DNA from 3 places in the Actinomadura sp. ATCC 39365 genome. Region 1 is predicted to be linked to each of the others. Evidence: riboswitches for the same ligand, from Rfam matches in the RefSeq annotation. Region 1 holds a riboswitch; each other region holds the start of a gene.
What was found. Region 1 has a riboswitch for cyclic di-AMP ahead of ACNF49_RS35805 (CHAP domain-containing protein). Riboswitches for the same ligand answer to the same signal wherever they lie in the genome.
Positions count from the first base shown of each region.

Region 2: another riboswitch for cyclic di-AMP. It lies ahead of ACNF49_RS05955 (C40 family peptidase); the one in region 1 lies ahead of ACNF49_RS35805 (CHAP domain-containing protein).
Region 3: another riboswitch for cyclic di-AMP. It lies ahead of ACNF49_RS13215 (hypothetical protein); the one in region 1 lies ahead of ACNF49_RS35805 (CHAP domain-containing protein).

Region 1 is NZ_CP184335.1:7,339,308-7,349,690, forward strand. Features, by position in the region: gene ACNF49_RS35790 (hypothetical protein) at 1-608, opposite strand, end outside; gene ACNF49_RS35795 (aldo/keto reductase) at 709-1,530, shown strand; gene ACNF49_RS35800 (Gfo/Idh/MocA family protein) at 1,550-2,503, shown strand; cyclic di-AMP (ydaO/yuaA leader) riboswitch at 2,621-2,758, shown strand; gene ACNF49_RS35805 (CHAP domain-containing protein) at 2,771-3,466, shown strand; gene ACNF49_RS35810 (class I SAM-dependent methyltransferase) at 3,520-4,338, opposite strand; gene ACNF49_RS35815 (YciI family protein) at 4,499-4,927, shown strand; gene ACNF49_RS35820 (RNA polymerase sigma factor) at 4,973-6,265, shown strand; gene ACNF49_RS35825 (ABC transporter substrate-binding protein) at 6,789-8,129, shown strand; gene ACNF49_RS35830 (carbohydrate ABC transporter permease) at 8,185-9,141, shown strand; gene ACNF49_RS35835 (carbohydrate ABC transporter permease) at 9,138-9,968, shown strand; gene ACNF49_RS35840 (GH1 family beta-glucosidase) at 9,965-10,383, shown strand, end outside.
Region 2 is NZ_CP184335.1:1,114,512-1,124,894, forward strand. Features, by position in the region: partial or broken gene lysX (bifunctional lysylphosphatidylglycerol synthetase/lysine--tRNA ligase LysX) at 1-1,110, shown strand, start outside; gene ACNF49_RS05935 (NADP-dependent oxidoreductase) at 1,167-2,096, opposite strand; gene ACNF49_RS05940 (winged helix-turn-helix transcriptional regulator) at 2,177-2,575, shown strand; gene ACNF49_RS05945 (cytochrome P450) at 2,565-3,668, opposite strand; gene ACNF49_RS05950 (helix-turn-helix domain-containing protein) at 4,016-4,156, shown strand; gene ACNF49_RS05955 (C40 family peptidase) at 4,183-5,226, opposite strand; cyclic di-AMP (ydaO/yuaA leader) riboswitch at 5,233-5,384, opposite strand; gene ACNF49_RS05960 (amino-acid N-acetyltransferase) at 5,672-6,241, shown strand; gene ACNF49_RS05965 (RDD family protein) at 6,327-7,937, shown strand; gene ACNF49_RS05970 (RDD family protein) at 8,044-8,532, shown strand; gene ACNF49_RS05975 (histone-like nucleoid-structuring protein Lsr2) at 9,058-9,390, shown strand.
Region 3 is NZ_CP184335.1:2,624,210-2,634,592, forward strand. Features, by position in the region: gene ACNF49_RS13180 (ABC transporter permease) at 1-429, shown strand, start outside; gene ACNF49_RS13185 (hypothetical protein) at 522-986, opposite strand; gene ACNF49_RS13190 (DUF421 domain-containing protein) at 1,094-1,645, opposite strand; gene ACNF49_RS13195 (rod shape-determining protein) at 1,642-2,628, opposite strand; gene ACNF49_RS13200 (PadR family transcriptional regulator) at 2,713-3,210, opposite strand; gene ACNF49_RS13205 (MDR family MFS transporter) at 3,267-4,721, shown strand; gene ACNF49_RS13210 (DUF5302 domain-containing protein) at 4,769-4,969, shown strand; cyclic di-AMP (ydaO/yuaA leader) riboswitch at 5,135-5,269, shown strand; gene ACNF49_RS13215 (hypothetical protein) at 5,445-6,152, shown strand; gene ACNF49_RS13220 (alpha/beta fold hydrolase) at 6,207-7,082, shown strand; gene ACNF49_RS13225 (hypothetical protein) at 7,115-7,486, opposite strand; gene ACNF49_RS13230 (roadblock/LC7 domain-containing protein) at 7,513-7,884, opposite strand; gene ACNF49_RS13235 (DUF4388 domain-containing protein) at 7,917-8,744, opposite strand; gene ACNF49_RS13240 (roadblock/LC7 domain-containing protein) at 8,748-9,122, opposite strand; gene ACNF49_RS13245 (winged helix-turn-helix transcriptional regulator) at 9,260-9,610, opposite strand; gene ACNF49_RS13250 (NAD(P)-dependent oxidoreductase) at 9,665-10,267, shown strand; gene ACNF49_RS13255 (DUF4032 domain-containing protein) at 10,261-10,383, opposite strand, start outside.

The DNA.
Region 1 (10,383 bases):
TGGACCAGGCCGTTGCGGACCAGGGAGGTGCCGAGGACGACCGTGCGCTCGGCGGGCCCCTGGGCGCTCGGCGGCTGGGCGCGCAACCAGGCGAAGTCGTGGCGGACGAGGTCGACCCCCACCCTCCGGACGGCGGCGGCCAGCTCGTCGGGGACGGGCAGGGCGGTGAAGACCGACACCCGGCTCATCCGCAGCCGCACCGCGGCTGCCAGGCCGAGCAGGGCGCGCGCCCGCGAAGGGGTCGCCCGCGCCCGCAGCAGCGGCCGGAACGGCCCGGCGGCCAGCAGTTCGAGCAGCCTGAGCGTGGCCAGGCCGTCGTCCACGACGACGATGCGGCCGGGATCGGAGGTCAGCCAGCGCATCTGGACCTTGCCGGAGAACGCGTCGCCCACGGCCTGGACGCGGCGCGGCATGCGCTCGCGCGGCTCGTCCAGCACCAGGCCGGCGGGCAGGTCGAGGCGGCGCAGCTCCTTGCGGGTGGCGCGCAGCGGACGCAGGCCGGCGCGCGGCACGACCACGGTGTCCGGGCCGAGCAGCCCGGCGTGGTGGGCCTCGACGGCGCACAGCATCTGGAGCGGAGACTCCACCCAGGCCGACGCCTGTCTCACCACTCTGTTTCCCCCAGCCGGTGGATGGCCTTGCACGACCCGCCTCAAGGTAGCCCGGCCTGCTTAAGCCGCAAGAAACGACATGTGAACAATGGAGGGTATGAACTCGCTGATGCTCAACACCGACGGTGTGCAGATACCACAACTCGGCTTCGGCGTCTGGCAGGTCTCTGCCGACGACGCCGAGCACGCGGTGGGGACCGCGCTGCGCGCCGGATACCGGCATGTCGACACCGCCGCCGCCTACGAGAACGAGGAGGGCGTCGGCCGCGCCGTGCGCGCCGCCGGGCTGCCGCGGGAGAAGGTGTTCGTCACCACCAAGCTGTGGAACGCCGACCACGGGCGCGCCGAGCAGGCCTTCGACGAGAGCCTGGCCCGCCTGGGCCTCGACTACGTAGATCTTTTCCTGATCCACTGGCCGGCCCCGGAGCAGGACAGGTACGTGCAGGCCTGGCGGGCGCTGGAGAAGATCTACCGGGACGGCCGGGCCAAGGCCATCGGGGTCTCCAACTTCACCGTCGCCACCCTGACCCGGCTGATGGACGAGACCGACATCACGCCATCGATCAACCAGATCGAGCTCCACCCGTACTTCCAGCAGCGCGAGATGCGGGCCTTCCACGAGGCCAACGGCATCCTGACCGAGGCGTGGAGCCCGCTCGGGCAGGGCAAGGGGCTGCTGGCCGACCCGGCGCTGCGCGTGCTGTCGGAGAAGTACGGCAAGACGCCCGCGCAGATCGTGCTCCGCTGGCACCTGCAGCTCGGCAACGTGGTGATCCCCAAGTCGGTCACGCCGTCGCGGATCGAGGAGAACATCGACGTGTTCGACTTCATCCTCGACACCGAGGACATGGCGGCCATCGGGGCGATGAACGCGGGGCGGCGAATCGGGCCCGACCCCGACTCGTTCAACCTGACCTGAGCGCTCTACGATCTCGGTCGTGCGAGATTTCACCTGGGGAATAGCGGCGACCGGCGGCATCGCGCGTACCGTGGGGGCGGCCATCGTGGCCGAGCCCGGCATGCGGGTGGCCGCCGTCGGCTCGCGGAGTCCGCTCAGGGCGCGGGCGCTGGCCGACGAGCTGGGCGCGGAGTCGGCCTACGGCTCCTACGAGGCGCTGTGCGCCGATCCGGCCCTCGACGCGATCTACGTCGCCACGCCGCACGCCCAGCACCTGGAGGTGGCCGAGGCCGCCATCGCGGCGGGCAAGTCGGTGCTGTGCGAGAAGCCGCTGGCGGCCGACGTGGCCGACGCCGAGCGCATGGTGGCGCTGGCCCGCGCGGCCGGGGTCTTCCTCATGGAGGCCATGTGGATGCGCTTCAACCCGCTCATCCAGCAGGTGGCGGCCGATCCGCGCTTCGGTGAGATCCGGTCGGTGCGGGCCTCGTTCGGCTTCGCGCTGCCCTACGACCCCGCCCACCGGTTGTGGGCGCCGGAGCTGGGCGGCGGGGCCCTGCTCGACCTGGGGATCTACCCGTTCGGGCTGGCCCAGCTGCTGCTCGGCATGCCCGCGGAGCTGCGCATGGCCGGCTCGCTGGCGCCCAGCGGCGTCGACGCCGAGGCCGGCGGGCTGCTGCTGTACCCGGACGGGCGGCGGGCCCTGGTGGACGTGTCGCTGCTGGCGCATCACGCCAACGACGCGAGCGTGGTGGGCACGTCGATGCGGGCCGACATCCTGGCGCCGTTCTGGGCGCCGCGGCGGGTGCTGCTGTCCGGGCCGTCGATGGAGACGGAGGAGCTGGTGCTCGACCCGGCCGACAACGGTTACGCGGGTGAGCTGCGCGAGGTGCGCGCGGCCACGATCGAGGGCCGGACGGAGAGCGCGGTCATGCCGCTTGACGAATCCCTTGCCATGATGGGGCTTCTGGCCGAGGCGAGGGCCCAACTCTCCTAGCTGGACCTTTAGGCACTTGCCTTGCTCTTGCCCGATGTATTACCTTGTGGGGCATCTCGCGGCAGACGTCCGGTTTGTCCGGCTTTGTCCAACCATCGCAAGACATTTCACAGGATCGTCCTGTGACCGCTGAATCCGCCTCCGGGCGGAACCGGGGACCCACGTCCTTTGGGGTGAATCGGCACTTCGGTGCCGTAGGGCAGCTTCCACGTCCGAACCCGTCAGCTAACCCGGTAAGCGGCATGGAAGCAAGGAGTAATGCCCTCGATGGCCAAGCACCGTCCCATCCGTGCCCCGAAGATCAACTACGCCCACGCCGCGCTCGGCGCGGCCATCCTCGCCTCCGCCATCGGCGGCCACGCCCCCGCCGCCGCCGCCGACAGCACCGGCCCCGCCGCCGCGACCGGCCACTCGGCCGTCGCGCCGCAGGCCGCCGCCCAGACCCGCAAGGCGGAGGAGACCCAGGTCAACGTCACCGCCGAGCAGGTCCTGGCCATGGCCAAGTCCCAGGTCGGCACCTCCGAGAACGCCTACGGCGGCGGCACCAAGTTCCAGAAGTGGTACGCCGACTCCAAGCGCGCCGCCGAGACCATCGCCCGCGACGGCGGCACCCGCGCGATGTACCTGAACGCGCCCTGGTGCTCGATCTTCGTCTCCTGGGTCGGCGAGCAGACCGGCGCCCGCCCGCAGGTCGGCTGGGACGCCTGGACCGTGGCCCACGCCAAGTGGTTCGCCGCCAACGACCGCTGGGGCGCCGAGGCCAAGCCCGGCGCGGTGGTCTTCTTCTCCTGGGGCGGCAGCAAGAGCCTGGACTCCATCCAGCACGTCGGCTTCGTCGTCAAGGACAACCACGACGGCACGATCTCCACGATCGAGGGCAACACCGGCAACGGCAAGGTCGAGGAGCGCGTCCGTCCGAAGTCGCAGGTCGTCGGCTACGGATACCCCCAGTACGCGAGCTGACCTCCCCCGCTCCGAGCGCGCGTCCCGCACGAGGGACGCGCGCTCGCCGCGTCTCAGGGCCGGACCGCCACCAGCGAGTAGAGGATCGGCAGGTGCGAGTCCCCGAACGGGAACCGGTACCGGCCGTCCGCGCCCTCGGACAGCAGGCCGCGCGGGTCGATGTCCGTCTCGACGTGCTCGCCCAGCTCGGCCACCGTGAGCCCGGCCCGCGCCGCCGCCGTGACGATCTCGCCCACCGAGTACGGGTACTCGACCGCCTCGTGGGCCTCGGTCACCACTCCGGCGTCGGCGTACGTGCCGGTCACCGTCTCCCGGTGGGCCTGGCCGCCGCCGTAGGGCCAGTCGGCCACCAGCGGGTCGAGCGAGGCCACCGTCTGGTAGGCCGGATGCAGGTCGACCAGCACCAGCCGCCCGCCGGGCCGCAGCGCCATGGCCGCGCCGCGCATCCAGGCGCCCAGGTCGCCGATCCAGCACAACACGCCGTACGTGGCCACCGCCACGTCGAAGCCGCCGGCCAGCGACTCCGGCAGCCGCTGCGTGTCGGCCTCCACGAACGTGGCCGCCAGCCCGGCCCTGGCCGCCAGGTCTCGGGCGCGCGCGACCGCCACCGGGGAGAAGTCAACGCCGGTCACCCGCGCTCCGAGGCGTGCCCAGCTCAGCGTGTCCAGGCCGAAGTGGCACTGCAGGTGGAGCAGGTCCCGGCCGGCGACGTCGCCGGCCAGGCGGCGTTCGAGCGCGTAGAGGGTCTGCCGGCCGGCGAGGAAGGCGTCGACGTCGTAGAACCGGTCGGCCGAGGTGGAGCCGTGGACGCGGGCGCGCTCGTCCCAGAGGGCCCGGTTGGGGACGGGGGCGTCTTGTGCGGGTCGGGGCATGGGGCGAGGATGGCACATCGGCCAGGCGGCCGCACGACCGGTACGGTGCCCTGGGAACGGACGGGCCCGCGTGTCGATCCGGCCGGCGCCCGTTCGACGCTTCGGCGAGGCCGGCTCCGCCCGGGGGCCGCGGACGGAAGGGACGTGCAGGATGAAATTCATGATCGTCGGCAGGGGCAACGCGGAGACCGAGGCCGGGGCGCTGCCCAGCCAGGAGCTCGTCGACAACATGCACGCCTACAACGAGGCGCTGGCCAAGGCGGGGGTGCTGCTGGCCGCCGAGGGGCTCTACCCGAGCTCGCAGGGCGCGCAGATCGCCTACAGCGGCGGCCGGGCCACGGTGATCGACGGCCCGTTCGCCGAGGCCAAGGAGCTGATCGCGGGGTTCTGGCTGATCCAGGTGAAGTCCAGGGAGGAAGCCCTGGAATGGGCCATGCGGGTGCCCGTCCCCGAGGGCCACGACGGGACCGGGCTGCACGTGTGGCGGGTGTACGACGCCTCCGACGCGCCCGACGCGGCCTCGTCCGACCCGGCGGAGATCGAGCGGGAGAAGGCCATGCGCCGGCGCCTGGGCGGGCAGGAGAGCTGACCCCGGCTTGCGGACCGCGGACGGTGCTGGTGTCATGACCCGGTGATGGCTTCCGACACCCACCGGGCGATCGAGGCGGTCTGGCGGATCGAGGCGCCGCGGCTCATCGCCGGCCTGGCCGGGCTGGTCCGCGACGTCGGCCTGGCCGAGGAGCTGGCCCAGGACGCGCTGGTCGCGGCCCTGGAGCAGTGGCCGGGGTCGGGCGTGCCACGCAACCCGGGCGCCTGGCTGATGACGGTGTCCAAGCGCCGCGCCGTCGACCTGATCCGCAGGAACGAGCGGATGTCCCGCAACCTGGCCGAGCTGGGCCACCGGCTGGAGACCGCCGGGGAGCCGCCCGAGCCCGACGAGATCGAGGACGACCTGCTGCGGCTGGTCTTCACCGCCTGCCATCCGGCGCTGTCGATGGAGGCGCGGGTGGCCCTGACGCTGCGGGTGCTCGGCGGCCTGAGCACCGACGAGATCGCCCGCGCGTTCCTGGTGCCCGAGCCGACCGCCGCCCAGCGCATCGTGCGGGCCAAGCGCACCCTGGCCGACCGGAAGGTCCCGTTCGAGGTGCCGCAGGGCGCCGAGCTGGCCGGGCGCCTGTCGTCCGTGCTGGAGGTCATCTACCTGATCTTCAACGAGGGGTACTCGGCGACGGCGGGCGACGACTGGATGCGGCCCGGCCTGTGCGAGGACGCGCTGCGGCTGGGCCGGGTGCTGGCGGGGCTGATGCCCGCCGAACCCGAGGTGCACGGGCTGGTCGCGCTCATGGAGATCCAGGCGTCCAGGGCGGCGGCCCGGGTGGGGCCGTCCGGCGAGCCGGTGCTGCTGCTGGAGCAGGACCGCACCCGGTGGGACCGGCTGCTCATCGGGCGCGGGCTGGCGGCGCTGGCCCTGGCCGAGAGACTGGCCGAGGAGCGGGCTGAGAAACGGGCCGGGGAGCGGGCCGAGGAGCCGGCCGAGGAGCCGGCAGGCGCGGCGGGGCCGTACACGCTGCAGGCCGCGATCGCGGCCTGCCACGCCCGTGCGTTCGACCCCGGCGACACCGACTGGGTGCGCATCGCGAGCCTGTACGAGTCGCTGGCCCGGCTGGCCCGCTCCCCCGTCGTCGAGCTCAACCGCGCGGTGGCGCTGTCGATGGCCTACGGCCCGGCCGTGGGCCTGGAGCTGCTCGACCAGATCGTGGACGAGCCGTCACTCAAGGGCTACCACCTGCTGCCGAGCGTCCGCGGCGACCTGCTGTTCCGGCTGGGCCGGCGCGGCGAGGCGCGGGCCGAGTTCGAACGGGCGGCCTCGATGACCCGCAACTCCCGCGAGCGCGCCCTGCTGCACGAGCGCGCCGCCGCCTGCTGAGCACCCCCTCCCCATCGACCGCGCGCCGCGCCCGGCCCAGGGCCGAGCACTGGGCCGGACACAGGGCCGAACGCCGCGCTACGCGCTGTGCTGGGTGTGGGGCTGGGTGTGAAGGCTGAGTGTGGGGGCCGGGCGTGGGGGGCCGGGCGTCGGGGCCGGGCGTGGGACCGAGCGTGGGACCGAGCGTGGGGGCGGTGCTGGAACGTGCCAAGCAGCCGTCACGCTGCGTGACAGCCGGGCCTGACCGGGAGCAAGCCTGAAGGGTCCGGGCGACATGCCCTTGATGCGGCACGAAAGATGTCTCTTGAGGTGGGAGCGCTCCCAAACAGCCCTTCACGCCCTTTATCCCCTTAAATCCCGATCCAGGGCGGCAAAACGCACGATTGGTAACGGTTCCGTTTCGGCGGATTGACGGACACAGCCGGTAAGTGCACCCTTTATGGGAGCGCTCCCAAACACTCCCACCGCGGCGGAGCGCGTGCCGCGGTGCACCTCCCATCAGTCACCCGAGAAGGGGTCCCCCATGATGATCAGCAAGCGTCGCGGTCTGGCCGCGGCCTCAGCCCTGGCCGCGGCGGCGCTGACCGTCGCGTCGTGCGGCAGCGGCGACACGCCGACCGCCGGCAACAGCCCCGCCTCCTCCGCGGCGGCGGCCGAGCCCGTCACCATCCGGGTGCAGACCTTCGGCGGCGGCTCCAACTTCGGCTACAAGAACGCCATCGAGAAGTGGAACGCCGAGCACAAGGACATCCAGATCAAGGAAGAGCACCTGACCGACCAGTTCGAGCAGCAGTACTGGCCGCAGATGATCCAGTGGCTGCAGTCCGGCAACGGCGCGGGCGACGTCGTCGGCATCGACGAGGGCGGCATGGGCCTGGCCAAGGCGCACCCCGAGTGGTGGGCCGACCTGAAGGAGTACGGCCTTGAGGGCCGCAAGGCCGACTACCCCGCCTGGAAGTGGGAGAACGGCGTGACGGCCGACGGCAAGATCTTCGGCCTCGGCACCGACATCGGCGGCATGAGCCTGTGCTACCGCGCGGACCTGTTCAAGAAGGCCGGGCTGCCCACGGACCGCGAGAAGGTCGCCGCCCTGTGGCCGACCTGGGACGACTTCATGAAGGTCGGCCAGCAGTTCCAGGCGAAGGTGAAGGACACCAAGTTCACCGACGGCACCAACACGCTCTACAACGTGGTGCTGTACCAGGAGGCGGCCAAGAACGGCAACGTCGCCTACTTCGACAAGGAGAACAACCTCATCGTCGACAAGAACCCGGCGGTGAAGGCGGGCTTCGACTTCGCCTCCAAGCTCAGCCAGTCCGGCCTGACGGCCAAGCTGCGCAACTTCACCGACGAGTGGGCGGCGGGCACCCAGAAGGGCGCCTTCGCCACGGTCGGCTGCCCGTCCTGGATGCTCGGCGTGGTCTCGGGCAACGCCGGCGACGGCATGAAGGGCAAGTGGGACGTCGCCTCGGTGCCCGGCGGCGGCGGCAACTGGGGCGGCTCGTGGGTGGCCGTGCCCAAACAGTCCAAGCACCCGAAGGAGGCCGCGCAGGTCGCCGACTACCTGACCAGCGCGCAGACCGAGGCGAGCATCTTCACCGACTTCGGCAACATGCCGAGCAACAGCAAGGCCCAGGCCGAGACCGCCGTGCAGGGCGCGAAGAACGAGTTCTTCAGCGACGCCCCGATCGGTGAGATCTTCGCCAAGTCCGCGGAGAGCCTGCAGCCGGTCTTCCTCGGGGTGAAGCACGCGCAGGTCAAGAACGCGGTCGAGTCGGTCATCCAGGGCATGGACGACGGCTCGGTGGCCTACGACAAGGCCTGGCAGCAGCTGGTCGACGACGCGGTGAAGGCCGCGGGCTGATCTTCCCCCGCCCGGCCCGCGCCAGCGGGCCGGGCTTGCCGCTGAAAGGTCTGTTATGAGCCTCGACACCCTTCCGCGGGCGGCGCGGAACAACCATCGCCGCGACCGCCCGCCCGGCCGCCTCTGGCGTTCTCGACTCGACGTCAAGGCCATGCCGTACGCCCTGGTGTCCCCGTACTTCCTGCTGTTCGCCGCCTTCGGGCTGTTCCCGCTGGCCTTCACGCTCTACTACTCGCTCTACGACTACGACCTGGCCGGCGACACCAAGTGGGCCGGGCTGGGCAACTACGCCGCGCTGCTGGCCGACGAGGACTTCTGGAACGCCGTCACCAACACCGTCGGCATCTTCCTGCTCGCCACGGTCCCGCAGATGCTGATGGCCCTGTTCCTGGCCAACGCGCTGAACAAGAAGCTGCGCTGGCGGCTGCCGATCCGCATGAGCGTGCTGCTGCCGCTGGTCACCTCGGTGGTCGCGGTCGCGGTGGTGTTCACGCAGCTGTTCGCGCGCGACTGGGGCCTGGTCAACTGGGTTCTGGGCTGGTTCGGCGGGGACAAGATCAACTGGCGGGCCGAGCGCTTCCCGTCCTGGCTGGCCATCGCGGCGATGGTCGACTGGCGCTGGACGGGCTACAACGCCATCATCTTCCTGGCCGGCATGCAGACGATCCCCAAGGACCTGTACGAGGCGGCCGCCATCGACGGCGCGTCCCGGCGGCGCCAGTTCTGGCAGATCACGCTGCCGATGCTGCGCCCGACCATGATCTTCGTGGTGCTCAACTCCACGATCGGCGGCCTGACGCTGTTCTCCGAGCCGACCACCTTCTACAACGGCAACGTGGACGGCGGCTCCCAGGGCCAGTTCCAGACGGTGGCGATGTTCGTCGTCAAGCAGGGCTTCCGCGAGTTCGACTACGGCTATGCCGCGGCGGCCGCCTGGCTGCTGTTCCTGCTGATCCTCATCGGCGCGGCCGTCAACTTCCTGTTCGTCCGGCGGATCGGAGGCGCCAAGTGACCGGCTGGAAACCGACCGTCATGACGCGGGTCATGCTCGGGGTGGCCATCTTCCTGTCGGCGTTCCCGCTGTACTGGATGCTCGTCATCGCCTCGCGGACGAACTCCGACGCCGTGTCGGTGCCGCCGAAGTTCCTGCCCGGCGGCAACCTCGGCGAGAACATCGTCGCGGTGCTGGAGAACGAGGACGCGCACTTCCTGCTCGGCCTGACCAACTCCTTCGTCAGCGCGGCGATCGTCACCGTGTCCGTGGTGATCATCTCCACCCTGGCCGGGTTCGCCTTCGCCAGCCTGCAGTTCAAGGGCCGCAACATCCTGCTGCTGCTCGTGCTGCTGACGATGGCGGTGCCGCTGCAGCAGATGGGCGTGGTCCCGCTCTACCGCATGATGGTGAGCCTGGAGTGGACCGGCACGCTGAAGGCCATCATCCTGCCGTACCTGCTCAACGGGTTCGGCGTGTTCCTGATGACGCAGTACACGCGCCAGGCCGTGCCGAACGAACTGGTCGAGGCGGCCAGGGTCGACGGCGCGGCGACGCTGCGGATCTGGTGGAACGTCGTGCTGCCGGCCGTGCGTCCCGGCATGGCGGTGCTCGGCATCAACACCTTCATGCTCATGTGGAACGACTACATGTGGCCGCTGATCGTGCTGACCCCGGACAACCCGACCGTGCAGATCGCCATCAACTCGCTCAACGCGCGCTACTCGACCAGCTACTCGCTGATCTTCGCGGGTACCGCGCTGTCCATCATCCCGCTCATCGCGGTATTCGTCGCATTCGGCCGCCAGATCGTCGGCGGACTCATGGAAGGTGCGGTCAAGGCGTGACGACACAAGAGGAACAGATCCGTCCTGGGCTGCGCTTCCCTCCCGGTTTCGCGTTCGGCGCGGCCACCTCGGCGTACCAGATCGAGGGCGCGGTCACCGAGGACGGGCGCGGCCCGTCCATCTGGGACACCTTCACCAAGACCCCGGGGCGGGTGCTCAACGGGCACCACGGGGACGTGGCCATGGACCACTACCACCGCTACCGGCAGGACGTCGCCATCATGGCGGACCTGGGCCTGACGGCCTACCGCTTCTCGGTGTCCTGGCCGCGGATCCAGCCGACCGGCTCTGGCGCGGTCAACCAGAAGGGCCTGGACTTCTACAAGCGGCTCACGGACGAGCTCCGGCAGAACGGCATCGACCCCTGGCTGACCCTCTACCACTGGGACCTGCCGCAGGAACTGGAGGACAAGGG
Region 2 (10,383 bases), 6.2 Mb from region 1:
TGTCGATCCTCGCCGACAGCTGGCAGATCACCGCCAAGTGCCTGCGCCCGCTGCCGGAGAAGCACGTCGGCCTCACCGACCCCGAGGCGCGGGTGCGCCAGCGCTACGTCGACCTCATCGTCAACGACGAGGCCAGGAAGATGGCGCGGGTGCGCAGCGCGACCGTGCGCGCGGTGCGCGACTTCTGGCACGAGGAGGGCTACCTCGAGGTCGAGACCCCGATGTTGCAGCCCATCCACGGCGGCGCGACGGCCCGGCCGTTCCGCACCCACATCAACGCCTACGACATGGAGCTCTACCTCCGCATCGCGATCGAGCTCTACCTCAAGCGGCTGGTGGTCGGCGGCATCGAGAAGGTCTTCGAGATCAACCGCAACTTCCGCAACGAGGGCGCCGACTCCACGCACAACCCCGAGTTCACCATGCTCGAGGCCTACGGCACCTACCTCGACTACAACGACATGGCCGACCTGACGCAGCGGATGTACCAGAAGGCCGTCGTGGCCGCCCTGGACACCACCGTGGTCGTGCACGACGGCGTCGAGATCGACCTCGGTCTGGAGAAGTGGCCGCGGATCCGGCTCTACGACCTGGTGTCCGACGCCGTGGGCGAGGAGATCACCACCGAGACCACCCTTGAGGAGCTGCGGAAGATCGCCGACCGCCGCGAGGTCCACTGGGACGCCAAGTGGGGGTCGGGCAAGCTCGTCCGAGGAGCTCTTCGAGGAGCTGGTCGAGCACACGCTCGTGCAGCCGACGTTCGTCATGGACTACCCGCTGGAGACCTCGCCGCTGGCCCGTCTCCACCGCGACAACCCGCTGCTGACCGAGAAGTGGGACCTGATCGGGTTCGGCACCGAGCTCGGCACCGCCTACTCCGAGCTCAACGACCCGATCGACCAGCGCCACCGGCTGGTGGAGCAGTCGTTGCTGGCCGCGGGCGGCGACCTCGAGGCGATGCAGCTCGACGAGGACTTCCTGCAGGCCCTCGAGTACGCGATGCCGCCCACGGGTGGCATGGGCGCCGGCATCGACCGCATGATCATGGCCTTCACCGGCAAGAACATCCGCGAGACCATCCTGTTCCCGCTGGTCAAGCCCACCCACTGAGCCGCCGTCCGGTGCCCCGCGCAAGAGTGGGGCGCCGGTCCGGGCGGTCCGGGCGGTCAGGGCACCAGCACGAGCCGTCCGCGCAGGCCGCCCTCCGCCAGGCGGGCGTGCGCGTCGACGGCCCTGTCCAGCGGATAGGTTCCGGCCACCCGCAACGTCAGTCGTCCGGCCTCGACCAGGCGCACCAGCTCCGCGAGCTGCCGGGCGTCCGAGCGGAACAGGACGGTGGCCACGTCCGTCCCGCGCAGCGCCACCGGCGCGACCCCCGACGCGAGCGCCACGAACGCCCCGCCGTCCCGTACGGCGTCGAGTGCGGGCAGGCCCAGCACGGCCGCGTCCACGACGGCGTCCACGCCACCGGGCACCCGCGCCCGTACGGCCTCGGCCAGGTCCTCCTCGCGGGGGACGAACCACTCCGCCCCGAAGCCGCGTACCAGCTCCTCGTCCGCGGCGCCGGCGGCGGCCACCACCCTGACGCCGCGCACGGCGGCCAGCTCCACCAGGTAGCCCCCGACGGCCCCCGCCGCCCCCGTGACCAGCAGCGTGCCGCCCGGCCCGACGCCGGTCCGGTCGAGCGCCTGCCAGGCGGTGAGCCCGTTCAGCGGCAGCGTGGCCGCGTGGACGGGGCTCACGCCGCGCGGGGCGCGGGTCACCGCCGGGGCGTCCAGCACGACGTACTCGGCCTGCGCCTTGTACGGCAGCTCCAGCCGCGCGCAGAGCCCCACGACCTCCTCTCCCACGGTGAAGGAGGTCCCCGGGCCCACCTGGTCCACGGTCCCCGCGGCGTCGAAGCCGATCCCGTACGAGTCCAGCTTCCTGGCCAGCCCGTACGAGGCCAGCGCTCCGGACGCCACGGCCAGGTCGAAGGGGTTGACCCCGGCCGCTGCCACCTTGACCCGCACCTGGCCGGGCCCCGCCGTCGGCAGCGGCGCGGACACCAGCTGGGGAACGCCGGAGCCGCCGATGAGTGCACGCATGTTCGTCATGCCGGTGACCCTAGGAAGAGTTACTCTCTTTTGGTAAGTAGGCACCTGGAAGTGCGTAACACACAGCGAGGAGTGAGACGGTGGCGACCACGACGGCGGCCCAGCGGCGTGACGAGGCGAGACTCGCCTTCGACGCCTACTTCGCCGAATGCCCTTCCCGCAAGCTGCTCGACCGGCTCAGCGACAAATGGGTCACGCTGGTGCTCAGCGCGCTGGCCGCCGGCGAGCGCCGCTACAGCGACCTGGCCAGGCACATCGCGGGGGTCAGCCAGAAGATGCTCACCCAGACCCTGCGCGGCCTGGAGCGCGACGGCCTCGTGGCGCGCCGGGTCACGCCGCAGGTGCCGGTGCGCGTCGACTACGCGCTCACCCCGCTGGGCCAGAGCCTGATGCCGCTGGTCACCGCCATCAAGGCGTGGGCCGAGGAGCACATCGAGGACGTCGAGGCCGCCAGGGAGCGCTACGACGCTACCGCCTGAGCCGCACCGGCAGCCGGGCCAGCCCGCGCAGCACCACGTTCTCCTTGTACGGCGGCGCCGGATCGGCGGCCTCCATCTTCGGCGCCGCCGCGGCCAGCGCCGACAGCGCGATCTCGCCTTCCATCCTGGCCAGCGTCGCCCCCAGGCAGAAGTGCAGGCCGAGCCCGAAGGCGAGATGCCGGCCGGGCTCGCGGCCGGGGTCGAACCGGTCGGGATCGGCGAACGCGGCCGGGTCGCGATTGGCGGCGCCGATCGGCACGAGCACGGCCGAGCCGGCGGGCACCGGCGTCCCGCCCAGTTCCCGGTCCTCCAGCGCGATCCTGGAGGTGAGCTGGACCGGCGGATCGAAGCGCAGCACCTCCTCGACCACCTCCCTCGGCCGCTCGGCGGCGAGGTGCAGCAGGCCGTGCCGCAGCAGGTTCAGCACGCCGTTCGCGATGAGGTTGACGGTGGTCTCGTGGCCGGCCACGAGCAGCAGCACGCAGGTCGCCAGCAACTCGGCCTCGGTGAGCTCCTCGACGTGTGCGAGGGCGCTCAGGAGGTCATCGCCGGGACGCTCGCGCCGCTGCGCGATCAGGCGGCGGAAGTAGTCGCGGAACTCGTTCCTGGAACGCTCCGTTTCCGACATGAGGGCGTCTGTCAGCATCGGGTCAAGTCCGCGGGCAAGGGCCTCGCTCCATCCGCGGAAGCGGTCGTGGTCCTCCGGCGGCACCCCGAGCATCTCGCTGATCACCATCACCGGCAGCGGGTGGGCGAAACCGGAAATCAGCTCCGCCTCCTCCGGCAGCCGCCCGATCAGGTCGGCGGTGATCACCTCGATCCGCGGCCTGAGGCGGGCCACCATGCGCGGCGTGAACGCGCGGCTGACCAGAGCACGCAACCGGGTGTGATCGGGCGGGTCCATGAGCAGGAACGACCTGCCGGGCTGACCTGGCTCTTCCTGCGCGGGCGCGGACGTTCCGTGACCGAACCCGGGATCGCGCAATACCGCCGCGCACAACTCGTACGTGGTCACGACGAGCAGCCCACCGCGCGTCGCGAAGATCGGCCCGGCGGCTCGCAGCTCGCGATATCGGACGTACGGATCGCGCACAAATTGCGGATCCGATGGATCAAAACCCAGCAGGTCGGTGGCGCTCATCGGGGGCGGTACCGGGCCGCCGAATTGATCGTTTGGACCGTTCATAGCGGACCACGGCGTGCCAACATATGCGGAGTACGTCACATATAAGCGATCATGTCAATAGCACTGGTCAAGGGCGCCGATTGTCGCGCTTGACGACCTTTCCGCGATGCGTTTACCTTCACCGAGACGAGCGGCTTGCTTCGCCTGAAAGGTCCGAGTTCTGCTGTTGGGGGAGGGCTCCCGGTGGATGTGCTCACAGAAGGCGTTGAGCTGAGCCACGCGGATTTGGCGTTACTGGCCGAGCTGGCCAGGGGGTGACCGTCGATCGGGTCGGCAGGCGGCTGGATATCAGCGGACGGACCGTACGGCGCAGGCTGAGGGGCATCTGCGACCGCATCGGCGTGGCCACGGCGATCGAGGCCGTGGCATGGGCGGCGCGCCGCCAGCTCATCTAGCGGCGCTCGGCGAAGTGCCGCGCCGGTCAGTCCGCGATGCGCACGCCGCCGGCGAACGGCCGCCGGTCTATCGAGGCGACCCGCACGACGTCACCCGTCTGCGGGGCGTGGACCATCATGCCGCCGCCGATGTAGATGCCGACGTGGTGCAGGTCGCTGTAGAAGAACACCAGGTCGCCGGGGCGCAGCTGGTCGCGGCTGATGTGCGTGCCGGCCGTCCACTGGTCGCCGGTGTAGTGGGGGAGCGAGATGCCCACGCGCTGGTAGGCGGCCATCACCAGGCCGGAGCAGTCGTAGGAGCGCGGCCCCTCCGCGCCCCACACGTACGGCTTGAGCTGCTGGGTGAGGGCCCACTTGGCGGCCTGGGCGGCCTTGCCGTCGCCGATGACCGGCAGGTTGACGCGTACGGCGCGGGTGCCGGGACGGCCCGCCTCGCCGACGGCCCGCCGGTAGAGGTTGCTCTCGACCTTGGTGACCAGCTTGGTGATCTTCGAGCGCTTGCCCTCGAGATCGGTGACGATCTTCTGGACCTCGGCGATGCGGGTCTTGGCGCCGGCCCTGGCCCGCTCGGCGGCCTCCATGGCCTTGGCGAGCTGGTTGACCTCCTCGCCCTGCTGCTGTTCGAGCGCGTACGTGGTCGCGGCCCGGTCGAGGAAGGTCTCGGGGTCGCCGGACTGGGCGAAGGCCAGGGCCTTGTCCAGGCCGCCGGTGATGTAGGCGTTCTGGGCGAGCAGCGAGGCCCTGGCGCGCCTGGCGGCCAGGTCGGACTCGCTGGTGGCCAGGATCTTCTGGGCGGAGTCGTTGGCCTTCTGTGCGGCCTTCAGCCGTTCGCGCTGCTCGTTGTACTGCTCGGCCAGCGTCTCGATCTCTTCGTGCAGCTTCTCCACCTGGTCGGCGAGTTCGGAGAGCGACGGCTTCGGGTCGGCGGCGGCGGAACCGACGGGGACGGCGAACAGCATCGCGGCGATGGTGACGCCGATGACGCCGAGGCGGCGTGTGCGCCTGGCCTGCTCCTGGGGGCGGGCGTGCCTGCCCCCCGACTTCCCCGAGCGGTCGAGCGTCCGCTTCACCAACCGAGCTCCTCTCATCGACGCCGGCCGGGTTAGCTGACGGGTTCGGGCCGGAGCAGCCCTACCGAGATGGTCGGATTCACCCCAAGTGGTGGCGCGAGGTGCTCGCCACCGTTGGTTCCCCGGCTTCCCTTGCGGGAATTGGGCGTGTCTTTCCGCGCGCATTACGCGGAGAACATCGTCGCTGGACACTAATGCACTCCGGGTTCACGCTCAACCGGAACTGCCGAGTCTGTAGAGGTTTCACAACTGAAGGGTCACAAGGTGATCTCGTGGGTAGCCGTACGGAAGCAGGCTTCTGCACCTTTTGTCCAGCATTCAGGGTGCTGAGGTCTGGAGGAAAGCTCCAAGTCAGCTCGTGTTCGCCTGACCACGGGATGTGATGAGATGCCCGAGACGTGGGATTTAGGGCCGAGCCGTAATGAGATCTGTACCCTGGAGAGCCATGGAGCAGGTGGCCGAAGTGGCAGTCCCCGAGACCGCGGTCGTGGTCAGGCGTGCGCGCACGCCCGACGTGCGTGCGATCAGGCGTCTCGTGGACACCTACGCGGGCGCGGGGCCGCGGCTCCTGGAGAAGGCCACGGTCACGCTGTACGAGGACGTCCAGGAGTTCTGGGTGGCCGAGCGGAGCGGGGAGGTCGTCGGCTGCGGCGCGCTCCACGTGCTCTGGGAGGACCTCGCCGAGGTTCGTACGGTGGCCGTCGATCCCGCGTGCCGGGGGTTGGGGGTCGGGCGGCGGATCGTCTCGGCACTCGTCCGGCAGGCGAAGGATCTGGGGCTGCGGCGTGTATTCTGTCTGACTTTTGAGGTCGACTTCTTCGCGAGGCACGGTTTCCGCCCCATCCAGGGCACACCGGTCTCACCCGAGGTCTACGCCGAGTTGCTGGCCTCGTACGACGAGGGTGTGGCGGAGTTCCTTGATCTGGAACACGTCAAACCGAACACCCTTGGCAACACCCGCATGCTGCTGCATCTGACATCGGGTGACGCGGACCTTGACCACTTGGAAAGGTGATTGTTGATACCTATGTCGATACGTTGGGCAGCACAGGCATGTGTCCTGACACGTGCCACATGCGCACTCGAAGCGAGGTGACACGGTGAGCACCGGACAGCCGCCGTACCCACAGGACGATTCCGGCGAGAACCCCGAGTACGGGCAGCACCACGGCCGTCGGCCCGGTGAGCCCGACCCGGACGTGACTGTGGTCGGCTACCGGGCGGACGATGCCTTCGGCCAGCCCCCATACGGTCAGCAGCAGCAACAGGGCTATGGCCAGCAACAGCAGTACGGCCAGCAACAGCAGCAGTACGGCCAGCAGCAGGGCTACGGCCAGCAGCCCCAGTACGGCCAGCAGGCCGCCTCGGGTCAGCAGGGCTACGGCCAGCAGCAGGGCTATGACCAGCAGCAGGGCTACGGCCAGCAGCCGCAGTCCTCGGGCCAGCAGTACACGCAGCCCGGCTACGGTCAGGAGGCCCAGTACGGCCAGCAGGCCGCTTCGGGCCAGCAGGGTTACGGCCAGCAGCCGCAGTCCTCCGGCCAGCAGGGCTACGGTCAGCAGGGCTACGGGCAGCAGTCGCAGCCCGACTACGGCCAGCAGGGTTACGGCCAGCAGCCCGCGTCGGGCCAGCAGCCCGGCTACGGCCAGCAGCCGCAGTCCTCGGGCCAGCAGTACACGCAGCCCGGCTACGGCCAGGAGGCCCAGTACGGCCAGCAGGCCGCCTCGGGCCAGCAGGGTTACGGCCAGCAACCGCAGTACGGCCAGCAGCCGCAGTCGCAACCCGACTACGGCCAGCAGCAGGGCTACGGCCAGGACGCCCAGTACGGCCAGCAGGCCGCCTCGGGCCAGCAGGGCTACGGCCAGCAGCCGCAGTCCTCCGGCCAGCAGTACGCCCAGCCCGGCTACGGCCAGCAGGCCCAGCAGGGTTACGGCCAGGAGGCCCAGTACGGCCAGCAGGGCTACGGTCAGCAGTCGCAGCCCGACTACGGCCAGCAGCAGGGCTACGCCCAGGACGCCCAGTACGGCCAGCAGGGCGGCTACGCCCAGCAGCAGTACGGCGACCAGCAGCAGGGTTACGCCCAGCAGCAGTACGGCGACCAGCAGCAGTACGGCCAGGCCTACGGCCAGCAGCAGCAGTCGCAGCCCTACGGCCAGCCCGGCTACGGCCAGCCCTACGGTCAGCCCGTCGGCGTGCAGCCTCCGGGCGCTCCGGCCCCCCTGGCGGAGTGGTGGCAGCGTCTGGTCGCGAGGATCATCGACGGCGTCATCCTCGGCGTCGTGAACTTCGTGGTCAGCCTCATCCTGGGCCTGTTCGCGATCGGCTACGACTCGGCGACCGGCTCGACCTCCGGCATCCTGTCGGGCTTCGTCATCGGCATCCTGTCGGCGATCGTCACGACCGCCGTCTGGGTCTGCTACGAGTTCTTCCTGACGAAGATGAACGGCCAGACGGTCGGCAAGATGGTCATGGGGATCAAGGTCGTCCCGGTGGGGCAGGCCCTGCCTCCGGGCGGGCTCGGCTCCGACCTGGCGATCAAGCGCGCCGGCGTCACCTGGGGCGGCTACATCCTGAGCGTCATCCCGTTCCTCGGCCCGCTGCTCGCCTGGGCGTGCGTCGCGGTCAACGGCGCCTCGCAGCTGTGGGACAAGCCGCTGCAGCAGACGTTCGCGGACAAGTTCGCGGGCACGGTGGTCGTGAAGATCAAGTAATCCCGCGTCAGCGTAAAACAGGGGCCGGCTTCCCGCCGGCCTCTGTTTTGTGTGTGCGGGGCGTACCAAAATGGGGGGTACGACCGCCGACCGCGTGAGGTGGGATATGGCCGGGACACCGTCGTGGCCGGGCCTCGTGCCCGCGGAATGGTGGGAACGCCTCGCCGCCCGCTTCATTGAGGCGCTGGTCTTCGGGGTCTTCTATTACATTCTGTTCATCGCGCTGTGGGGCGCCTTCCGGACTGTCGGGATGGCGGAGGCGTTCGGCGGGCGGCTCCCCGGGCTCTTGGCCTGGTTCCTGGCCGGCCTGTGTTATACGGCCTATGACTGGCGGGCCCATTGCCTGCGCCGGCGGACCTTCGGCCAGGCGATCATGAAGATTCGCCTGGCGCCGGACGACCTTCCACGTGGCGCCCTGCTGAAACGCGCCCTGGTCTATCCCGGGCCTGTCATGCTGATGGGCATTCCGGTGGCCAATCTGCTGGCCGGAATGCTGCTGTTCGGCGTCGGGCTGCTCATCCTGATCGACAAGCCGTTGGAGCGCGGGCCGCATGACAGGCTGGCCGGAACGCGGGTGGTAAAAGATCTTCGTTGAGGCATCCGCACCTGGGAAGATGCCTTTTCGCAAAATTTTCCCTTGATCCGGTAAGGAGCCTGGAGAGACTGGCATTAGGCTATGGGACGTCCGGGTTGCCGGATGTCGGTGCCCCTGCTCCCTGAGGGCGACTGTGTGTGGCTATGGTCGGTTCCGGGTGAGTTGTCACCTAGGCGTCATGAGCGTCCGGCGTGCCCCCGCAGGTCCCGCAGGTCGCGCCGGGATGCGTATTTAGCGCCCCCGAAACCCTGCTAGCCCTGGAGGCGAGGACGAATGGAAGCCGTAACAGACGTATTGTCAGCGCTCATCCCCCCGGTCGTGGTCGGCGGTGCCTTCATCTTTGGCGCGGTGAAGTTGCTGCGATCGGAGGCCGCCGGGCGACGGGCAAACCACCAGGATCAGGCCGAGAACCAGAACTGATCTGCCAGTCAGCCGAATCCCCGTAGCGCTGAATTGTCTCCGCGCCTTTCCGGGTATATGTTTGGGCGAGCGAATGAAACAATGCTCCGGGAAAGGATTGCGTAGATGGCCAAGCAGATCCAGGAGATTCTCATCGATGACCTCGATGGGGGCGAGGCCAATGAGACGGTCAGCTTCGCTATTGACGGCTCCTCCTATGAGATTGACCTCAGCGACGTTAACGCCAAGAAGCTGAGGGACGCACTCACGCCTTTCGTGCAGCACGCCCGCAGGGCAGGAGCCGTGTCCGCCCGTCGCCGTGGTCGCGGCGGCAACCGTGCGATGAGCCGCGAGAAGAGCTCGGAGATCCGGCAGTGGGCCAAGGCCCACGGCCTGCCGGTCAGCGAGCGCGGCAGGATCGCCTCCACCGTCGTGGAGAAGTACGAAGCGGCTCACTGAGCCTCGTCGAGAGAGCCATCTCCTGACCATGCGCTTATGCCGTTCGCCTAGGACCCCGGCGAGCGCCATAAGCGCATGATCGTTTTTGTGGGGAGTTCGTGAATCCCCCGACCACTTGTTGATCTTCTAATTCGCCCAAATGTGGGCGTATTGCTCACCTGTGCCGCCGTACAAGGCGCCGCGCGGGAGTGGAACGTGCCGGGCTTTGCGGGCGGCGTCCGTGTCAATTTCCGGGCCGCCGGGCTCGCTCGCCTTCGTCGTCACCTCCGGCCGGAACGGGCCAATGCCGTCACCCGCCGCAACTTTCCCCGTCCCGATCCTGCGGCGTACGCGCAAAGCGGTGACGCTCCGCCACACTATCGGGCAGCCGGCCCTTCCCGAAGCGCCGTCGCAAGCCCTCTTCCTGGCACCGGTCACTTCACCCTTCTTACGGTCTTGCGCGGGGTTCTCCGGGCTTGTTGGGGCTTGTTCGGGCCACTCGGCGGGCAGGGCCGCGGATGACCGGCAAAACGCGGGCGTGCGGCTGGTGGGGCGCGATGGAAAACCGGCGGCCTCTCCCGTGTGCCGCGCATTGTCCCGTCGCGGGACCCCCGTGCGCACCGGCGATCGGTAACCCGGCTGACCCGATGGGGAATAGGTGCGACGCGCGTTGCGTGCCGAGTTGTGCTCAGGGCGTAGCGTCCGCGCTTGGACGCGGTTTGGAGCAGCACATACGATGATTACGTAACAGATACGGGCGCGGGCATCGGAGATGCGTGGCCGGCAGGCACCCCAAGGCCGGCTTCGCCCCGGCGTCCGACGGCCGATCCGTGTTGGTCCGCCCTGGGCCGCGGGCGTCGAATTCCAGGCGCTTCCGTGAAGCGCCTAAACATCGTTCGCTTGCGGCGTATCGGGAACACGTCACCCCCGAACAGTAGTTGGATAGAGGGTGAACGCCCTGCTCTCGGGGAACGTCTCTGCTATAGAGCGTGTCAGCGGCAGTGGGCACGGTTC
Region 3 (10,383 bases), 4.7 Mb from region 1:
CGCCCGTCCGACGCGCTGGCCGCCAAGCAGGCGACCGGCCAGGCCTTCGCCGGGCTGCTGCTCGGCGTCGGGGCGGTGGCGCTGCTCGTGGGCGGCGTCGGCGTGGCCAACACGATGGTCATCTCGGTGCTGGAACGCCGCGCGGAGATCGGCCTGCGCCGTTCGCTAGGCGCGACGCGCGGCCAGATCCGCACCCAGTTCCTCGCCGAGTCGCTGCTGCTGTCCGCGCTGGGCGGCGCGGGCGGGATCCTGCTGGGGGCCGGCGTCACCATCGCCTACGCCTTCTCCCGCGGGTGGCCGGCCGTGGTGCCCGCGTGGGCTACCGTCGGGGGCCTGGCGGCCACGCTGCTCATCGGCGCGGTAGCGGGGCTCTATCCGGCCGTGCGCGCCTCGCGGCTGTCGCCGACGGAGGCGCTGTCGACGCCCTGAGACAGGCGCTCTGGAGGCAGTCGCTCTGAGACAGGCGCCCTGAGACAGGTGCCCTGAGGCAGGTGCTCTGAGGCGGGACCGGGCGTCCCGAGTCAGTACCGGGTGGCCTCGGGGGCGGGGGAGTAGCAGGTCGTCCTGCCGACGATCCTGACGTTCGGCCCGTCGAGCACGGTGAGCTCGAACGTCAGGTTCGTCCGGGGGTTGCGCACGACGGAGACGACCGGGGTCTCGTCACGCAGGTCGAGGTCCTCCACGATCTGGTCGTAGCCCATGTCCTGGAGGGTGTGCAGCAGGCCGTCGGGGGCGTCGGCCGACTCGCCCTCGGCCCGGACGAGCCGGCGCACCTGGCCGGGCACGCACGAGCGGTCTTCGGTCTCGTCGGAGCGGTCGGCCGGCGACACGCGCAGCGCGGCGCTGGTGAGCAGGGTGTCGGTGTCGGCGGCGAGCTGCCTGGCCGCCTCCTCGAAGGAGGACTGGCGGCCGGAGGTACAGGCTGCCGCGACCGCGACGCATACAAGCATCGCGGACATCACGACCGAGCGACCAGCCAGGCGCACGTTGGGACGATATCGGAGATCAATTCCGGGCGCAGGGGGATTAACGCAAGATTAATGGCCGATATCAAAAGGCCGTCCCGCCGCGCATTCTCAGGAGGGGCCGGTTTTCAGCTCGTCCAGTTTGCGTTCGATGCGGTCGAGGCGCCGGCACAGGCCCTCCAGGTCGCCGCGTTCGGCTTCCTCCTCCTCGGGGCGCAGGTGGACCAGGAGCGAGCCGCCGGGCTCCAGGCGTACCAGGTCGGTGTCGGTGACGCTCTCGGCCCCCGGAGCTGGAGCATCACGTTGAGGTCGGCCTGTCGTACGCCCATCCGGCGCAGCGCGGAGGGGATGAAGTGCCCGTCGCGGGCCAGGACGACCGGCGTGCCCTCGAACGCCCTGCCGACCGAGGGCACGGTCGCCGCCAGCCGCACCACGACCGAGTTGACCGCCACCAGGATCACCACGCCCACCAGGCCGCCGACCAGCGAGTTGTCCGGGCCGATGATGGCGTTCTGCACGACGTTGCTCATCAGCAGCATGACCACGAAGTCGAAGTTGTTGAGCTGCGCGATGCCGCGTTTGCCGGCGATGCGGAGCAGTACGGCGATCGTCACGTAGACGGCGATCGTCCTGACGATCTTGTCGGCGACCGAGACCCCCAGGTCGAACAGGTCGCTCACCGGCGCCTCAGCTTGGCGATCAGCCCGAGGTCCTCCACGCAGCGTCCGAGACCCAGGGCCACCGAGTCGCTGGGCCGCTCCGCGCGCCGCACCGGCATGGACAGCCCCTCCTGCAGCCGCCGTCGCAGACCGGGCAGCAGCGCGCCGCCCCCGACCAGCACCATTCCCCGCTCGCCCAGGTCGGCGGTCAGCTCGGGAGGGCAGCGTTCCATGGTGTACTCGGCCGCCCGCACGATGTGCTCGACCGGCTGGACGGCCGCCTCGCGGACGCGCGCCGCGGGCAGCGCCACCGCGCGCTGCTCGCCGGTGCCGGCGTCCCTGCCGCGGATCAGCACGTTCCCGGTCGGCTCCCGCGTCGCGCGCAGCTTGGCCGACTCGGCCTCCCGCTCGTCGGCCAGCAGGCCGTGCTCGTCCTCGGCCAGGCGGGCGACGGCGCGGGTAACGGCGTTCCCGCCGCCGCGCACGGTTGCGGCGGCGACCACGGACCCGCAGGAGAGCACGGCGACCCTGGCGGCGTCCCGGCCGATGTCGACGACCATGTGCCCGGCGCCGTCGCGCACCGGCAGGCCCGCGCCGAGCGCGGCGGCGATCGCGTGCTTGACCAGCAGGATCCCGCGGGCCTCCGCCTCGAAGCCGGCGTCGCGCAGCGCCACTCGCTCGATCGGCGTGAACTCGTCGGGCACGGCCATCACCAGGCGCGGCCGAGGGAAGGGGTGCCGGTGCACCTTGCGCAGGAAGTGCCTGATCATGCGCCGGGCGAGCTCGCCGTCCTGGGGCAGGCCGTCGCTGATCGGCCAGTACGTCTCGCCGTCCGCGCCGTCCACATCGTCCACGGCCTCGGTGCCGTAGCCGACGACCTTGCCCGTCTCCCTGTCGCGCAGGACGGCCGACGGCTCGTCCAGCACGATGCCCCTGCCCTTGGCGTAGATCCTCGTGCCGGCCGCGCCGAGGTCGATCGCCAGGTCACGACCCAGGAGGCTCATCGCCGTACTGGGAGGTTGAGCATCATGCCTGGGTGTATATCCGGCGCTTCTCCAACGCAACACCAGGAAGTGAAGAGTTCCGTTTTACCCTTCGCGCCGCAGGGCGGCCAGGGTCTCGTCGGCCCACTCGATGCCGGAGCGCGCCTGGTGCAGGCCGAGGGACAGCGCGTACTGGCCGAACAGGCCCCCGGGCCGGCAGTCGAGCACCGCGAGCCGGGCCTGGAAGTGGGCCTTGATGCGCTCGACCACGGCGACGGCCTGCCCGGTGTCGAGCAGGGCCAGCAGGAACGCCTGGAGGGCGGTCTCGCTGCGCACGGTCGCCGACGGGTCGTGGCCGACCAGCCACTCGGTGACCAGCGCGCGGCCCTCGGCGGTGACGGCGTAGATCTTGCGGCCCCGGGCGCCCTCGTGCTCGACCGTCACCAGGCCGTCGGCGGCCATCTTGACCAGCTCCGGATAGATCTGCGTGTGCCCCGCCTGCCAGACGTGGTTGAGCGAGTGCTCGAACTTCTTGGCCAGGTCGTAGCCGCTGGCCGGGCCTTTGGTGGCGAGCAGGCCGAGGAGCGCGATCCGCAGGGACATGTCCGCCAGCATAGCGAAGACTTGACATGTCAGCTCTTACATATCAATCTTCACCTGTGACTAATGACATGAAGGCCAAGGGCAACGGACTGGTGTTGCTGGCGGTGCTCGGCGGGATGTTCCTGGCGATGCTCGACCAGACGATCGTCGGCACCGCGTTGCCCCGCATCACCGGCGAGCTGGGCGGCACCCGGCTCTACACCTGGGTGGTCACGGCATACCTGCTCACCTCCACCGTGACCGTGCCGCTGTACGGCCGGCTCTCCGACCAGCACGGCAGGAAGCCGCTGCTGCTCGTCGGGATGTCGGTGTTCGTCGCCGGATCGGCGTTGTGCGGGCTCGCCCAGGACATGACCCAGCTCATCGCCTTCCGCGCCGTGCAGGGGCTGGGCGCGGGCGCGTTGTTGCCGCTGTCGCTGGCCCTGGTGATGGAGATGTTCCCGCCCGGGCGCAACGGCGCCCGCGTGCAGGGCGCACTCGGCGGCGTGATGGCGTTGACGTACCTGGCCGGGCCCTTCCTGGGCGGGTTGTTCACCGACCACGCGAGCTGGCGGTGGGCCTTCTACGTGAACGTGCCGCTCGGGATCGTGCTGATCGCGATCGTGGTGCTGCGGCTGCCGTTCCGTCCGGGCACCGGCGGCGGGGGCCGGCCGGACTACGCGGGCATCGCGGTGTTCGGCGTGGCCATCAGCGCCCTGCTGCTCGGCCTGACCGAGAAGGGCCTGGACGGCAACTCCTGGACGTCCCCGCCCGTGGCCGGGCCGGTCCTGCTGGCGCTGGTCCTGCTGGTCGTGTTCGTGCTGGTCGAGCTGCGGGCGGCGAACCCGATCATGCCGATGCACCTGTTCCGGGACCGTACGTACACGCTGGTCAACGCGAGCTCGTTCTTCACCGCCTTCTGCATGTACGCCGGCGTGGTGTTCCTGCCGCGCTACTTCCAGCAGGCGCTGGGCGTCAGCGCCACCGAGTCCGGGCTGAGGATCTACCCGATGACGCTGGCCATGGTGGCGGGCAGCGCTCTCATGGGCACGCTGATGTCCAGGACACGCACGTACAAGCCGTGGCTGGTCGGGGCGCCGTTCCTGCTGGTGGCCGGCAGCCTGCTCTGCCTGAACCTCACCGTGCGCACCGACGGCCTGCTGCTGGCCGGATGGATGGCGCTGCTCGGGCTCGGCATGGGGCCGATGTTGTCGGGGCTGACCGTGGCCGTGCAGCAGGCCGTCGAGCCGCGGTACATCGGCACGGCCTCGGCCAACCTCACCTTCTTCCGGCAGATCGGCGGCTCGGTGGCGCTGGCGCTGGCCGGCACCGCGTACACGTCGGTCATCACCACGGACGCGCCCGTGCACGGGCTCGCGGCCGCGCACGCCTCGGCGGCGGCCGTGGTCATCCCGTCGCTGGGCGTGGCGGGCGCGACAATCGCCCTGGTCGCGCTGGTGATGATGCCCGGCAGGCGGCTGGAGCGGACGCCCGCCGCGGAAAGCAGAGTGGAGGCCGGTTTCGCGTCGTAAGCGACGTCGTGCGAAGCTGTGGATGTCCCCAGAACCAGGAGGTCCTCATGGCGGAAACACCGGAGCCGGAAGTCAGCGAGACTCCCGAGGACGAGATGAAGCGCAAGTTCCGCGAGGCGTTGGAACGCAAGCGCGGGCAGCAGGCCGACTCGGCCGCGGGTGGCAGGGGCGTGGACCCGTCGAAGATCCACGGGGCGCACGGTCCGGCAGCGAGTAAAAGATCCTTCAGGCGCAAGAGCGGCGGCTGAAAGGCCCGATTTCGCAGGGGGTACGGCATGCCGTGCCCCCTTTCTCTTTACCTCGATAGGTAGATCTTTACCCGGTTCATGACGATTCGTTTGTATTTGTCCGAATCTCTGGGTACCGTCTTAACCAATTACCAGCTGGTGGCGTAGTCCCTACCAGGAGAGGGACGACAGCTGGCGCCGAATCCCGACATGTCGGGAACCGGGGACCCATCTCATTGGGGTGAATCCGGCCATGTGCCGGTAGGGCATCTCCACGCCCGAACCCGTCAGCTAACCCGGTAGGCGAGATGGAGAGGACTTCACGCATGTACCACCTCGTCGTACCCCCGGACAGTGTAGTGACGACCGCCTGCTGAGCGGTCTCTTCCCTGACTTCCCCCACGCGCCGCGTAACCACCTTTTCGGCGCTCTGCCCGGTTACGCACCGTAGTCACGCGCGTTCCCCCTGTCCCCTCGCGAAGGACTTCACTGCTTCATGTCTCGATTTGGCCTGCGCTCTCTCGCTCTGCTGTCCGTGTCCGCCCTGGGCGCGCTGACGATCTCCGCCACCGGCGCCCACGCCGACACCGGCGACGACCAGAAGATCCTGCTCAAGGGTTCCACCAAGGCCTCCTACTTCTGGGACGACTCCTCCGGCCGCGCCGGCGACACCGGTCTCCCGGCCAGCGGCAAGCCCATGCAGAAGGGCCTGGCCGCCAGCCCGAGCTGGCCCCTCATGACCGAGGGTTACGTGACCTTCAACGGCAAGAAGATGCCGTTCTTCGTGGGCGACCGCGGCCCCGGCGAGCCCTCCAACCGTGGCGTCATGCTCGACCTCGACGCCAAGACCTTCGCCGAGCTGACCGGCGGCACGTTCAACCCCGACACGCTCGGCGTGGACGGCAACGGCGGCCGCGGCCACATCAAGATCGACTACGTCATCACCAAGTGGGGCGAGGGCAAGGGCAAGAAGAACTACCCCGTGGCCTTCTCCAGCGGCGCGTGGGGCAGGTACGACGCCAACCCGGCCGAGCCCCCCAAGGTGCTGGCCGAAAAGCCCGCCGAGGACGCGGCCGGTTCCGCCGGCGGCCAGGTCGGGAAGACCGTCGCGATGGGCGGCACCGTCATGGCCGGCGTGCTGGTGCTGGCCGGCGGCGGCGTGGTGCTCGGCGGCGAGCGCCTGCGCAAGCTGCTCAACGACTGATCTCCGAACAAACCGCTCTTTACGCCTCGCGACCAGAATGACATTCTGGTCGCTGTGATCCAGCGCGCAGCCGCCAACGGCATCGAGATCGCCTACGAGAGCTTCGGCTCACCCGCGGGCCGGCCCCTGCTGCTCATCATGGGACTCGGCGCCCAGCTCATCCACTGGGACGACGAGTTCTGTGAACTCCTGGCCGAGCAGGGCCACCACGTCGTCAGGTTCGACAACCGCGACGCGGGCCTGTCCACCCATCTCCACGACGAGGGCGTCCCCGCATGGGGTGCGCCCTCGCCGTACGTGCTGGACGACCTGGCCGACGACAGCGCCGGGCTCATGGACGTCCTGGGCCTGCCCGCCGCGCACGTCGTCGGCGCCTCGATGGGCGGGATGATCGCCCAGGCGCTGGCCATCCGGCACCCCGCCCGCGTGCTGAGCCTGACCTCGATCATGTCCACGCCCGGTCCGCAGGCGGCCCCGCCGACCGAGGCGGCCGCCGCGGTGCTCTTCGCCAAGCCCGCGACCGACCGCGAGACGGTCGTCGCCGGCGCGCTGACGACCTGGGCCGTGCTCGGGTCCCCCGGCTGGGAGCTGGACCGCGAACGCGTCACCAGGCTGGCCGGGCTGGCCTTCGACCGCTGCCACGACCCGGCCGGCACGGCCCGCCAGCTCGCCGCCATCATGGCCTCCGGCGACCGCACGTCCGCGCTGGGCGGGCTGAAGGTGCCCGCGCTGGTCATCCACGGCGAGGACGACCAGCTCGTGCCGCTCGCCGGCGGACGGGCGACGGCCGCCGCCATCCCGGACGCCCGCCTGGTCACCTACCCCGGCATGGGCCACGACCTGCCCCGCCCCCTCTGGCCCGCGATCGTCGCCGAGATCGCCGCCCACACCGGCTCCGCGGCGCCCGCACGGCCGGAGCCCGCCGCGTAGCCGCCCGCGGAGCCCCGCGGAGCCGTGGCCGGTCAGAGCTCCAGCTTCTCCTCGATGACCTTGAGCATGTGCCGGGCCAGGGCCAGGTTGGCCCGGTTGCGGTCGAGGGCGAGGTAGAGGAACAGGCCCTTGCCGCTGCGGCCGGTCAGCGGGCGGATGATGTGGTACTGGGCGGTCAGCGTGATCAGGATGTCCTCGATGCCGTCCTTGAGGCCCAGCGAGTCCATCGTGCGCAGCTTGGCCTTGATGACCTCGGTGTTGCCCGCCGCCGCGACCTGCAGGTCCAGCTCCTTCGAGCCGCCGAGCGTGCCGAGCGCCATGCCGCTGCCGTGGTCGACGATCGCCGCCCCGATCGTGCCGTCGATGCTCATCATCTCCTTGAGGGAGACGTCCATGCCTGCCATGCTTTCCTCCGCTTCGGTGGGGATGGTCAGTGTTTGCGTGCCACGGCGGCCACGGAGGCCGCCGTCTTCCTGCCCTCCAGCCGGAGGAGCCCGACGTTGGCGCCGGGTCCCGCCAGGACCGTGAGGACGATCGTGGGGCCCGCGGCGTAGAAGGCCGCGAACCCTGCGGTGCCGGACACGAGGGTCTCCTCGAACGTCCCGCGGCCCGCCATGGTCAGCATCCGGCCGCTCATCGCGAGCAGCGCCGCCGACAGTGCCGCCACCTGCTCGCCGGTGTCTCCTTGCAGGTCGCAGGCGATCCGCAGGCCGTCGACGGTGCAGGCGACGCTGCCGGTGACGTCCGGCGTGCGGCCGCGCAGGAGCTCCATCTCCGCCAGGACCTCTTGCCGTAGCTCCACGGGTGGCCTCCTCCTGCGTCGTGAGGGGAACCTCACGGCATCTCCTCCAGGGCCTTCTTCAGCCGCAGCAGCAGCGTCAGATCGGTCGGGTCCCCCGTCGGCACCGGCCCGGCGGCCGGCCCCGCCCGCCCGGTGCCGGCGGGCACGGCCACCGATCCCGGCACCCGCCTGGGCAGCGCCTCCCCGTCCTCAGGACGGCGTTGCGCGGGCCGTACCGGGTCCGGCGGGACCAGGAGACCGGCGGCGGCCAGCCTTCTGACGGCCAGCAGCACCGCGTAGCCCGACCGGCCCAGGTGCCGGGCCAGCTCCAGCGGGGTCGCCTTGTGGTCGGCCCGTACGACGACCTCCCACTGCACCTGGCTGAGCGCCACCCCGTGCCCGGGAAGGCGCGGGACCGGCCGCACGGGCTGGGTGTCCACGTCGGACGAGGGCCAGATGCCGGCCAGCTGCTCCCGGCGGCGGGCGCACTCGCGCACCAGCTCTTGGACGTCGAAGAACCACTGCCCGCCCAGCCAGTGCTCCTCCCCGGGCCGGAACTTCGGCCGCACGCCGGTCACCGGCAGCAGGAAGAAGGCGGCGTCCTGGACCACGCCGAGCACGGCGTACTGGAGCTCGGCCAGGGTGACCGGGCCCTCCTGGAGCAGCCGGGCGCGGCCGCCGTCGGCCTGGAGTGCGCGCAGGGCCGACTCGGGCACCCGCCCCCTGGCCGCGAACAGCCGCTCGACGCCCGGCGTCTGGGCGCACTCCATGTACGTCACGCGCCCTTCGGACAGGTAGATCGTGCCGTTCCTGCCCAGGCGGAGCGCCCCCGTCGCGCGTTCGCGGGCGAGTCCGGCGAGGAGTGAGTCGAGCGCGGCCATGGCTCAGGTGGTCAGCAGGTCGGAGATGGCCCGCAGGCGGTAACGGGCCAGGGCCAGGTTCGACCGTTCCGGGTCGAGGCGGACGTAGATGACCAGCGGGCCCTCGAAGACCGTCTCCAGCAGCCGGAGCAGGTGGTGCCCCCGGTCGGTGGTGACGAGCATGTCGTCGATGCGCACGATCTCGCCGGGACACGTCCGGGTCAGCCCGTCGGTGGTGGCGCGCAACGCCTCGGTCAGCGCCGCGGCGGACCTGTCGGCGTCCACGCCGGACGCGCTGCTGAAGGCGACCGCCATGCCGCTCGTGCCGTCGACCAGCATGGCGTCGAGCGCGCCCGGTATCGACATGACCTCCGCCAGGCAGGTGTCCACTCCCAGCACCGCGAGCCTCCCTCCGTCGTGGGACGGGGAAAGCGTAGGGGGCCACAAGAGATCAGAAGGGAGGCGATTTACCGAGGGATACGTTTTTATACGGCCAGGACGAAGAAAAGCATCCCTGGTGCGGAAATATGATCAATTCACGAGATTTTTTCACGATGGCGGAGAATTTCGTGCACGTTCTCCTCGGCCCACCGGGCGACCACCGAGATCGGCGCGTGCAGCGAGCGGCCGAGGTCGGTCAGCGCGTACTCCACCCGCGGCGGCACCTCGGCGAAGACCTCGCGGGTGATCAGCCCGTCCAGCTCCATGGCCCGCAGCGTCTGCGTGAGCACCTTCGGCGTCACCCCGCCGATCCGCCCCCGGAGCACGGTGAAGCGCATCGGCCCGTCGCTGAGGCTGAGCAGCACCAGCACCGACCACTTGTCGCCGATCCGGTCGAGAACCAGCCTGGTCGGGCAGTTCGGGTCGAAGGCATCACCGGTATCCATAAGGTACTTATAGCACGATGAAGTAACCAGTATCCATTGGATACTGTGCTTCTCATGAAGATCCTCGTGTTCGGCGCGACCGGAATGATCGGTCAGCGCATCGTCACCGAACTCACCGGCCGCGGCCACGACGTCACCGGTGTCAGCCGCCGCGGTCCCGTCAAGGGCGACGTCCACGACGCCGCCACGCTCGCCGAGGGCTACGACGCCGTCGTCTGCGCCATCGCCCCGCCGCGTGACGGCACCGAGCCCGAGCCGCCGTTCCTGGCCGCCAACCGCGCCCTCATCGACGGCCTGCGCACCGCCGGAGTGAGCCGGGTGCTGGTCGTGGGCGGCGCGGGCAGCCTCAAGGCCGGCCCGGACGTCGACCTGGTCGACACGCCCGGCTTCCCGGAGATCTACAAGAAGGAGGCCAAGGCCGCGCGGGCCGCGCTCGGCCTCTACCGGGAGGTGACCGACCTGGACTGGACCTACGTCTCGCCGGCCGCCGAGATCGCGCCCGGCGAGCGTACCGGCGTCTACCGGATCGGCCGCGACGACCTGCTCAGCGACGCCGACGGCCGCAGCTTCATCACCGCCGAGGACTACGCGGTGGCGATCGTCGACGAGCTGGAGGAGCACGCCCACCCGCGCACCCGCATCACGGTCGCCTACTGATCGTCCTCGTCCGGGTCGTCGGGCAGCAGCGCCTTCTCGTCGGGCTTGTGCACCAGCACGTTGTCCACGTACGACTTCACCGCCGTGGCCAGCCCGACGTCGCCGCCCGCCGCCTC